DNA from 2 places in the Desulfitibacter alkalitolerans DSM 16504 genome. Region 1 is predicted to be linked to the other one. Evidence: riboswitches for the same ligand, from Rfam matches in the RefSeq annotation. Region 1 holds a riboswitch; the other holds the start of a gene.

What was found. A riboswitch is a leader RNA that binds a small molecule or an ion and turns the genes downstream of it on or off. The one in region 1 is predicted to bind cobalamin.
Region 2: another riboswitch for cobalamin. It lies ahead of K364_RS0121385 (4Fe-4S dicluster domain-containing protein); the one in region 1 lies ahead of K364_RS0117575 (cobyrinic acid a,c-diamide synthase CobB).

The regions. Positions count from the first base shown of each region.
Region 1 is NZ_KK211103.1:221,001-225,713, reverse strand. Features, by position in the region: gene K364_RS0117590 (HepT-like ribonuclease domain-containing protein) at 1-183, shown strand, start outside; gene K364_RS0117585 (aminotransferase class V-fold PLP-dependent enzyme) at 214-1,368, opposite strand; gene K364_RS0117580 (selenium metabolism-associated LysR family transcriptional regulator) at 1,365-2,267, opposite strand; cobalamin riboswitch at 2,535-2,710, shown strand; gene K364_RS0117575 (cobyrinic acid a,c-diamide synthase CobB) at 2,908-4,293, shown strand; gene cbiD (cobalt-precorrin-5B (C(1))-methyltransferase CbiD) at 4,333-4,713, shown strand, end outside.
Region 2 is NZ_KK211106.1:106,033-110,745, forward strand. Features, by position in the region: gene K364_RS0121370 (DUF401 family protein) at 1-216, opposite strand, end outside; gene K364_RS0121375 (MoaD/ThiS family protein) at 372-719, opposite strand; gene K364_RS0121380 (aldehyde ferredoxin oxidoreductase family protein) at 706-2,598, opposite strand; gene K364_RS0121385 (4Fe-4S dicluster domain-containing protein) at 2,599-2,880, opposite strand; cobalamin riboswitch at 2,966-3,146, opposite strand; gene glsA (glutaminase A) at 3,352-4,317, shown strand; gene K364_RS0121400 (DUF378 domain-containing protein) at 4,376-4,579, opposite strand.

The DNA.
Region 1 (4,713 bases):
TTAGACAAGGAATTTATATCAAACCATCCTGAAGTTCCTTGGTTTAAAATTAAAGGTTTAAGAAACCGTATTGTTCATGACTATGAGGGAGTAAACCTAAATCTAATATGGGATATTATAGATATTGATTTGAAAGTATTAAAAGAGCAATTAATGAGGTTAGACTCAAAAACTGAAGAATAATGTAAAGTATAGCCCTGCATTTGGCAGGGCTTAATCATTAATTATCTCTTTTAAAGCTGTGAGTGTATAATTGATTTCTTCATGGGTGTTAAACCAACCAAAGCTAAAGCGAACTGTCCCTCCTGGAAAGGTTCCCATGGTTTCATGTGCCCATGGTGCACAGTGTAAGCCTGAGCGGGTCATTATTCCATAAACTTGATCGAGGATAAAGCTGAGCTGGCCGCCATCCATATTCTTGATATTTAAGGATACACAAGGGGTTTGCCGTGACAAATCCCTGGCGCCGTAGATTTCTATTTCAGACAGGTCATTACACCCAGCTATGAAGTGCTTTAATAGGTCCATTTCATGCTGCCTGATTTTCTCCAGGCCGGTTCTCTTTATAAACTCAAAACCTGCAGTCAGGCCCATTATTCCAGGAGTATTGGGCGTACCGCTTTCCAATCTATCGGGAAATGCCTCAGGCTGCTCCAATAGATGAGATTTACTTCCCGTACCTCCCAGAATAAAAGGCTCCAGAACTGTTTCATCGTCCATGTCAATGCAAAGTCCTCCAACGCCTGGAGGTCCAAATAGCCCCTTATGCCCCGTAAAGGCCAGAAAGCTTAGATTTAACCTTTTCATGTCAATTGGTATGCTGCCGGCAGTTTGAGCTGTATCCAGCAAATATAAAAGACCGTGGTCACCTGCAATCCCGCCTATCTCTTCTGCAGGCTGCAGGCTGCCAAAAACATTTGAGGCATGATTTAGGACAATAAGCTTTGTATTAGTTTTAAGTGCCTTCCTGATTTTATCTGGATTAATAAAGCCGTCTCCATCTGCTTTGACGGTGGTATAATCAATTATTCCAGATTTTTTGAGAGCTTCCAAGGGACGGGCAACTGAGTTATGTTCTATGCTTGATGTGACAACATGGTCCCCCTTTTTTAAAACCCCTCTTAACACAAAATTAATGGCATAGGTTATGTTCATTGTAAACACAACCTTAGCCGGGTCAGGGCAATTAAAAAAATCAGCTATAACCTCTCTAGCTGCTAGGAGCTTTCTGCCGGCTTCCAGACCTAATCTATATCCTCCCCTGCCGGGACTTACACCTATAGTATTAAAATATTCATTTATTGCCTGAACTACTGTGGGTGGTTTGGGATGGCTTGTTGCTGCATTATCAAAATATACCTGTCTCATATCTTATGTGCCTCCTGATAGCCTGGTTTGCAAAATTTAATAAATTCCAGATTAATGGGGGATAGGGTTTTAGTTTTATTATAGGCTATATAAAAATTGCGTGTAGCAGGCATTTCCAGGATTTCATAGGTGTTAATTAGCTTGCTTTTTGCATAATCTCTTGCAGCAATTTCTGAAATAATGGAAAATCCCATGCCTTCCTTAACACCCTGCTTGATGGACTGGACATTATCAAAATATCCAATGACCTTTAAAAGAGACAATTCCAGCCCCGAAGAATGCAGTACCTTTTCTATAAATGCCTGGGTTCCTGAACCTGGTTTTCTAAAGATGAAGTTGTTATCTAACAAGCTGGTTATGGATACGGGAGTATCAAGTTTGATATTTGCAGGTGTAATAAGAACCATCTTTTCCTCGTGAATAGGAATGAATTCCAGTTTATCAGCATAAAAAACCTCACCCAGCATTCCAATGTCTGCTTCGCCATTAACCAAAATATCTGCTACTCCCAGAGAATCCTTTTGGGTAACGGTAAAATTTGTTCCTGGAAACCTTTTAATGAAATTTGCAATTAAAGCTGGAACCATGTATTGATTAGGCACAGTACTAGCGGCAATATTTATTGTGCCTACGGTTTTGCCGGTCCAGTCCTTCAGATCCCACATGGCCTTTTCCTTAATGTTTAGTATCTCCTTTGACCAGTAATATAATCTTTGTCCAAAGGGTGTGAGAGTAACTCTTTTGCTAAGTCTATCAAAAAGCTTTTGACCAAAGTATTTCTCAAGGCTATTAATATGTGTGCTAACTGTTGATTGACTTAAGAATAAACTGTCTGCTGCTTTAGAAAAACTCTGATGTTCAGCAACCTTAACAAAAGCCATTAACTGATGAAACTGCATAATAACCTCCATAAAAGAATTATCTCTTTTTATTCCATTTTATTGTATCTATTGTCTCGATATAATTCAATTGTTTTTTTAGATTAAGGTGTTGCTTTAAAGCTTGGTTGAAGGACCCAAATTATTTAAAAAAGAATGTCATTGAAAGGTTACTGTTTTCCGGCAATACTTTTTTTGCAGTGAAATCATTAAATAGAATAAAAATCACATTAGTACAAAAGTTACCTTGTCTATTTGACCATGTTTACGTTATAATAGGTATAATCTGAATATATTTTAAGAATAGGTGCCCGTTAGGGTTAAAAGGGAAACCCGGTGCAATTCCGGTACGGTCCCGCCACTGTAACCAGCTACAATCCGTATCATAACCACTGAGTCTTCGGGAAGGGATACGGGGAGGATTATCTGGAAGTCAGGAAACCTGCCTGTTTTTGAAGTTACATGAAAGACCCTCGAGGAAAGTGGTCAAATGTGGCAATTTCTAAGAATATTGCTTCTACCCTTGGGGTAGAAGTTTTTTTAAATTTGGGGACATTCCTTGACAAGAGGCTAGACAAATGATGCACACCAAAGCAAGGTTTTGGAAGTGTTATTCTGACTTCTGACTTCTGAAGAGGTGTGTCCCCTGGAGGTAGAAAACATGAGCTTCCCCCGTATATTGATTGCAGGTGTACAAAGTGGAGTTGGCAAGACGACCCTTACCCTGGGATTGTTGGCTGCTTTAAAAAGAAGGGGCATCAAGGTACAGCCATTCAAGGTTGGTCCCGATTATATAGATCCTGGGCTGCATTACCATGCAGCTGGTGTCAAAAGCCATAATTTAGACAGCTGGATGGGCAGTGAGGAGGTTGTTAAAACAGTCTTTGCTAGAAATGCCCAAAATGCTGATATTTCTATAATAGAAGGAGTGATGGGGCTATTTGACGGTGCCAGGGGAGAAAGGCTAAAGGGCAGTAGTGCTCATATAGCCATGATCTTAAAAGCACCTGTAATCCTGGTGGTTAATGTTAAGGGAATGGCCAGAAGTTGTGCAGCATTAGTTAAAGGCTACAAGGAGTATGTTTCTGGATTGGACCTCAAGGGAGTTATATTAAATAATGCAGGCAGTGACTACTATAAAACAATATTAGCTGGGGCCCTGGAGGATGAATTAGGAGTAAAAGTGTTGGGCTGCCTGGCAAAGAATAAGCATATAACCATGCCGGAGAGACATCTGGGACTGCTTCCAGCTGAGGAAAACAATGAATTAAGTTCAGCCATCAGCTTAATGGCAGACTTAGCTGAAGCCGAGGTTGATGTGGATGCACTCCTTGCAGCAGCCAGGGCCTCTGAGCCTGTAGAATTTAAAGAGTATAATAGTTCGAGCACGCCTCGCAATCAATATAAAAACACCTTCATTGGAGTGGCAAGGGACCAGGCTTTTACCTTCTATTATCAGGATAGCCTTGATTATCTCCAGGAGCTAGGGGCCAGACTTGTATATTTTAGTCCCCTTAAAGACTCCTCTGTACCAGATGTGGATGGGTTATATATAGGCGGCGGTTTTCCAGAGATGTTCATTAAAGAACTCTCTGAGAATCAATCCATGATTACCTCTTTACATAATGCCCATGACAAGGGGCTGCCCATATTTGCAGAATGTGGTGGCTTCATGTATCTTACTGAAAAGGTTGTGGATTTTCAAGGTAACAGCTGGCCTGGTGTAGGGCTTGTACCTGTTGAAGTGAAAATGACAAATAAACTGGCTGCCCTGGGATATGTCAAGGCATCAGCCCTGAAAAAATCCATTATTGGAGATTTGGGTGATGAAGTAAAGGGCCATGAATTCCATTACTCTGTCATGTCAGGAATACCAGAAGAAGACAGCGCTTTTTCTCTTGTTGGGGGCAAGGGTGCTGATTATAGAAGAGATGGATATGCCAGAAGAAACCTTTTTGCATCTTACGTCCATATACATTTGCGATCAAATCCAAAGGCAGCCCTGAATTTCCTGGATGCATGCCGGGAGTTAAAGCAAAGAAGATAAACTATTAAGTTAAAATACCAAGGGATGGAAGTGTAGCTGGTGGTCATAGATAACAACAAGGATGGGAAAAAGCTGCGCTCTGGATACACTACTGGAACCTGTGCTGCAGCTGCTGCCCAGGCAGCCTTGAAGCAATTATTAGAGCTAAGAAAACAAAAAATACACAATTTAACTCCAATAATCTTTCCAATTCATGTTGTTGCAGTTGATTTGCCCCAGGGAGGTACTGTCAGCATTCCCATAAAGAGCATAACTGTTAAGGGAGATATAGTAACAGCAGAGGTTATAAAGGATGCGGGAGATGACCCTGACATTACCAATGGTACAAGTATCTGTGCGTCTGTAGAAATCCTGGAGGCAAATTCTTTAGAGATACTGGAGCATAATAATGAAATAATTCTCCTTGGAGGAAAGGGTGTT
Region 2 (4,713 bases), on a different contig from region 1:
ACTAAATAATGTGATTAACAAAACTACTATCATCAGGGAAATTGTATCCAGGTTAAAGGTTACTTTCATAAAAATAGATAGTATTAAATTAATGGGCATTGCCGAAAAGATTATAATAAATACAACTCCTAATAATAATGCATAAATAACCTCATGCCATTTAGAAGTAACTAGTACAATAGCTACTAAAGCTATAAACAAACCTAACAATTCCAAACCAAGGACCCCTTTCTCAACGTCTTATCATCATAACTGTATTATTATAACATATTAAAAAGGAGCCGCGGCCCCTTTTTTGATTTTTAAAATCACTTCATAATATATATTCTCTATATGGACTTCTCTACAAAATAAATATTTCCTCGCTTGTACTAACCTCCAACTAATAGTGGGGAAGTAATTATTATTTCTGTATATTTCTTGCCTCCAATTGGAGGTGATTTTGTTTTAAACTCGGAATAGTTTTTAGGAAGTGGCATTCGTTTGCCGTCAACAAGTATCCAAAAAATTGGTTTAAAATTATAATCCTTATCAAATATTTTATTCGATAGTGCTGTGCCATACTTGTTTATCAGGGTAGTTAATAACTGGGAAAGGTCAAAGCTGGAATTAGGCTCTATTGTAATCTCCTCTTCAAGCCTTCCCGCTGCAACTGCATAAATGGAATAATACCTTATCTTGATTGTAAAGAATTCCTTTTTCATTTTAATTCCTTTCATTTTCTATTCCTAATCTTTTAAGGGTTTCTAGAGTTGGGTATCCAGTTTCCATGCTCCAACCGCGGCGTTGGTAATACTCATCAAGCATTTTATTATAATCCTCTGCAGATAGTCTTTCACCCTTGTTTGGCCCATTGGCAATGGGTTCCTCCATGAGCCTTCTTGGCGGAAGGTCGTGTTGTCTGTTAATGCCCCTGGTACGGATACCAATTAGCCTTTCTAAATTCCATATGCGTTCCCCAATTAGCTCCAATTCTTCAATGGTCATATCCAACCCTGTACCAGCTGCTAGCAGGTCCCTGAAATGCTTGGGCTTAAGGGGTTTAAGTGCTATTCCCTCCAGCTTGCACAGCCCTAATGAATCTACTATACAGTGCCAATTTTCATGCCAGATCATCATTTTAGCTTTGGATGAGTATTCCTTCCAGTATTCTGGAGTTATTTCTATTCCCAACTCTTCCTTAATATCATCCTTATAGATTTCAGGTGCTACTTCATACAGGGGCAGGCCTTTTAAATGATCTCCACCCCTGGGTGAAACTGCAAAGGACAAGGCCATGCCCTTGGTTCCTCTAACATCAACTGCAGGGTAATCCATGCCCTTGCTGTGAATCACAAAATCCAGGCCGCCAATTTTTGTGGCTGCATGGTAGCTGCCCTCTGCAAGCAGGTCGCCAATACCCCTGCGGTGGGCAATAAGATCAATGACTTTGTTTATCATCTGGTGATTACCCCAGTTAAGACTTTCGCCATCAAGGTCAGATGTTTTGATAATGCCCTTCTCAAAACATTCCATTGCCCAGGCTATAACATTACCTGTAGAGATAGTATCTAACCCCAGCTGGTTGCACAAGGTATTGGCCTTTAGTACTGATGGCAGGTTAGAGTTGCCGCATTTTGAGGCTAGCGCTGAGATGCTTTCATATTCAGGTCCTTCGCCCACGGTGCCTGCATATTCGCCTTCAGTTACTTTATAAAATCTGCTGCAGCTGACTGCACAGTTAAAGCAGCCCTTATGTTTAGTTGCGTATTTCTGGAGAAGGATTTCTCCGCGAAGGCTTTCGGCCTCTTCAAAAGCTGATAGCTGAAAGTTTTTTGTTGGAAGAAAGCCCAGCATCTGGGCTAGACCAGTAATTGCAGTTGTTCCAAGGGTTGAAGAAACCTCATACATTGGATCATTTAGGATGTCTTCCTCGCATTTATGTACAGTTTTCAGAAACTTATCAGGGTCCTTAACTGTAATACCCCTTGTACCTTTTACTGCTATTGCCTTCAGGTTTTTTGAACCCATGACTGCACCCATGCCGGTCCTGGCTGCTGCCCTGCACAGGTTATTGATTATTGCTGCAAATTTTACCAGGTTCTCTCCTGCAGGCCCTATAGAGGCAACCTGTGCTGTATCCTGGCCCAACTGCAGTTTAATTTCCCTTTCAGTCTCCCAGGTTGTTTTGCCCCAAAGTAGTGCTGCAGATTTGATCTTAACCGTATCATCATTTATCCAGATGTAAACAGGTTCTGGGGCCTTACCGGTTATTACAAGATGATCATAGCCTGCATATTTCAATTCTGGCCCAAAGTGCCCTCCTGAATTGGAGTCACCAAATATTCCAGTTAAGGGAGAAAGGGCTGTAACTGTATACCTTCCTGAACATGGAGCTAATGTACCGCCTAGAGGGCCTACCCCAATAATTAGTGGATTATCTGGACCAAGAGGATCAGTAGCTGCATCTGTTAAATCGTAAAGAAGCTTGGCGTTTACGCCAGATTGCCCCAGGTAGGATCTTTTTAGTTCTTCGGGAAGCTTTTCATGCCTGATTTCTCCTGAAGTGAGATTAATCCATAGGATTTTACCGGCATATCCATATTGAAGTTTATTCATTTAGATCACTTCTCCTTCTAAAGTTATAGCTCCAAATAAGCAGGTTGTCACACACAGGGGAACATTATTCCCCTTTTCTTTAGGATGTGCTTTTCCACAGAAATCCTGGTAGCATGTTTGGTTGATTACCGGGTAGTCCCTGCCCTCTTCTTCAGATTTAAAGATTTTAATTCCCGCAAGGCGTGGATTAGTCATTCCTGAAGTGGTCCAAGAACAAGCTGCCTCACATCTTCTACACCCCCTGCATTTTTGTTCATTAATTTTAAACACCATCTTGTTCAATTAAACTACCTCCCATCTTTTTATAATAAAATAAAAAAGTCCTCAACTATATCAATAATAGTTGAGGACTTTGCCATCACCCTGCATACTTCTTGGATTACAGGCAGGTCTCCTGGCTTCTGGATCATCTTTGCTTATCCCTTCCCAATGCATAATGCAGAGGTGGTTGTGATAAGGTTATCCCCAGTTACAGTGGCGGGACCGCTCAGGATTTAAACCTGATTCTCTATTCTCCCTATATGGGCACCTGTTATCTGCGAGTATTTTTTAATTGTACTTCCCTAAATTTTGCTTTTTGCTTAACTTTACTTGGCATCCCTATTAGGCATCCATCAATATCCATCATATTTATCATAAAATATTATTCGACATCCACCATATAATTCCTGCTTTTAGAAGAAATATCTTATACATCATTAAAATAAGAAATGAACAAATTATTAATAAAGTTTACAAAGAGGGGAGCAGGCTATGATATCTTCTAGGGAAACACTATCACCAGAAGCCCAATTAGCTGAATGGGTGGAAATGAACAAAAAAATAACTTCACAGGGTAAGCTGGCTACTTATATACCAGCATTAGCAAGGGCAAACCCCCATGATCTGGGGGCAGCCGTAGTAGGTATAAACGGACTAGAACTGACATCCGGCCAGTGGCATGTTCCCTTCACCTTACAAAGCATTTCAAAAATACTAAGTTTACTAGTGCTCCTTATGGAGCAGAGCTTTAAGTATATATTATCAAAAGTTGACATGGAGCCTACCGGTGACCCCTTTAATTCTATTGCCAGACTGGAAACAGTTAAGCCTGGCAGGCCCTTCAACCCCTTTATTAATGCAGGTGCCATTACAGTTTGTTCTTTAATTAAGGGTAAAAATGTGGATGAAAGGCTGAATAAAATACTAGACCTGATCTATAGATGTACAGGCAGGTGGCCAGACCTTAACCATGAAGTATTATTATCAGAATGGGAGACTGCTGACCGTAACAGATCTTTAGCCTATTTTCTAAAGGACATGGGTTTTCTTGGAAATGATCTGGAGCAGACCCTGGAATTGTATTTCAAGCAGTGCTCCATAGAAATAAACAGCCTGGAGCTGGCATGGATAGGGGCGGTCCTTGCTAATAGCGGCCGTCACCCTGTTAAAAACACACAAATAGTACCTGGTGAAGCTGCCAGGATAGTTAAATCATTAATGTTTACATGTGGAATGTATGATGCATCGGGGAAATTTGCAGTTTCTGCAGGCATACCCTCAAAAAGTGGTGTGAGTGGAGGAATACTGTCAGTATACTCCTCAAATAAAGCCAGCCTGTTTAAAGAAGGATGCGGCATAGGCATTTATGGGCCGGCACTTGACGAATACGGAAACAGCATTGCAGGAATTCAGCTTCTTAAAATGATTTCTAAAGCATGGGAAATGCATGCTTTTTAAGGCAGAACACCTTAACTAACTATAAGTTGGTTAAGGTGCTGCCGCAAAAACTATACTATTATTTCACTTCTGTTTTTGGTCTTACAAGTAGGGAAATGGCCCATATACCTGCAACGCCAACCAGGGTATAAATAATTCTGCTTAAAACAGCGCCCTGGCCGCCAAAAATTGTGGCTACAAGATCAAGACCTAATACACCAACCAGCAACCAATTTAGGGCACCAATTATAACTAAAATAAGGGCTATCCTGTCTAATGACATATTATTGATTTCCTCCTTTCATGTGTTGACCTGTAATAGATAACAGGTTACAATCATAATATCTCCTAAAATATAGAAAAGTATTCACTAAATTAACCCAAAAAGTTTGACAGAACAAAGGTTTTATGCATAAA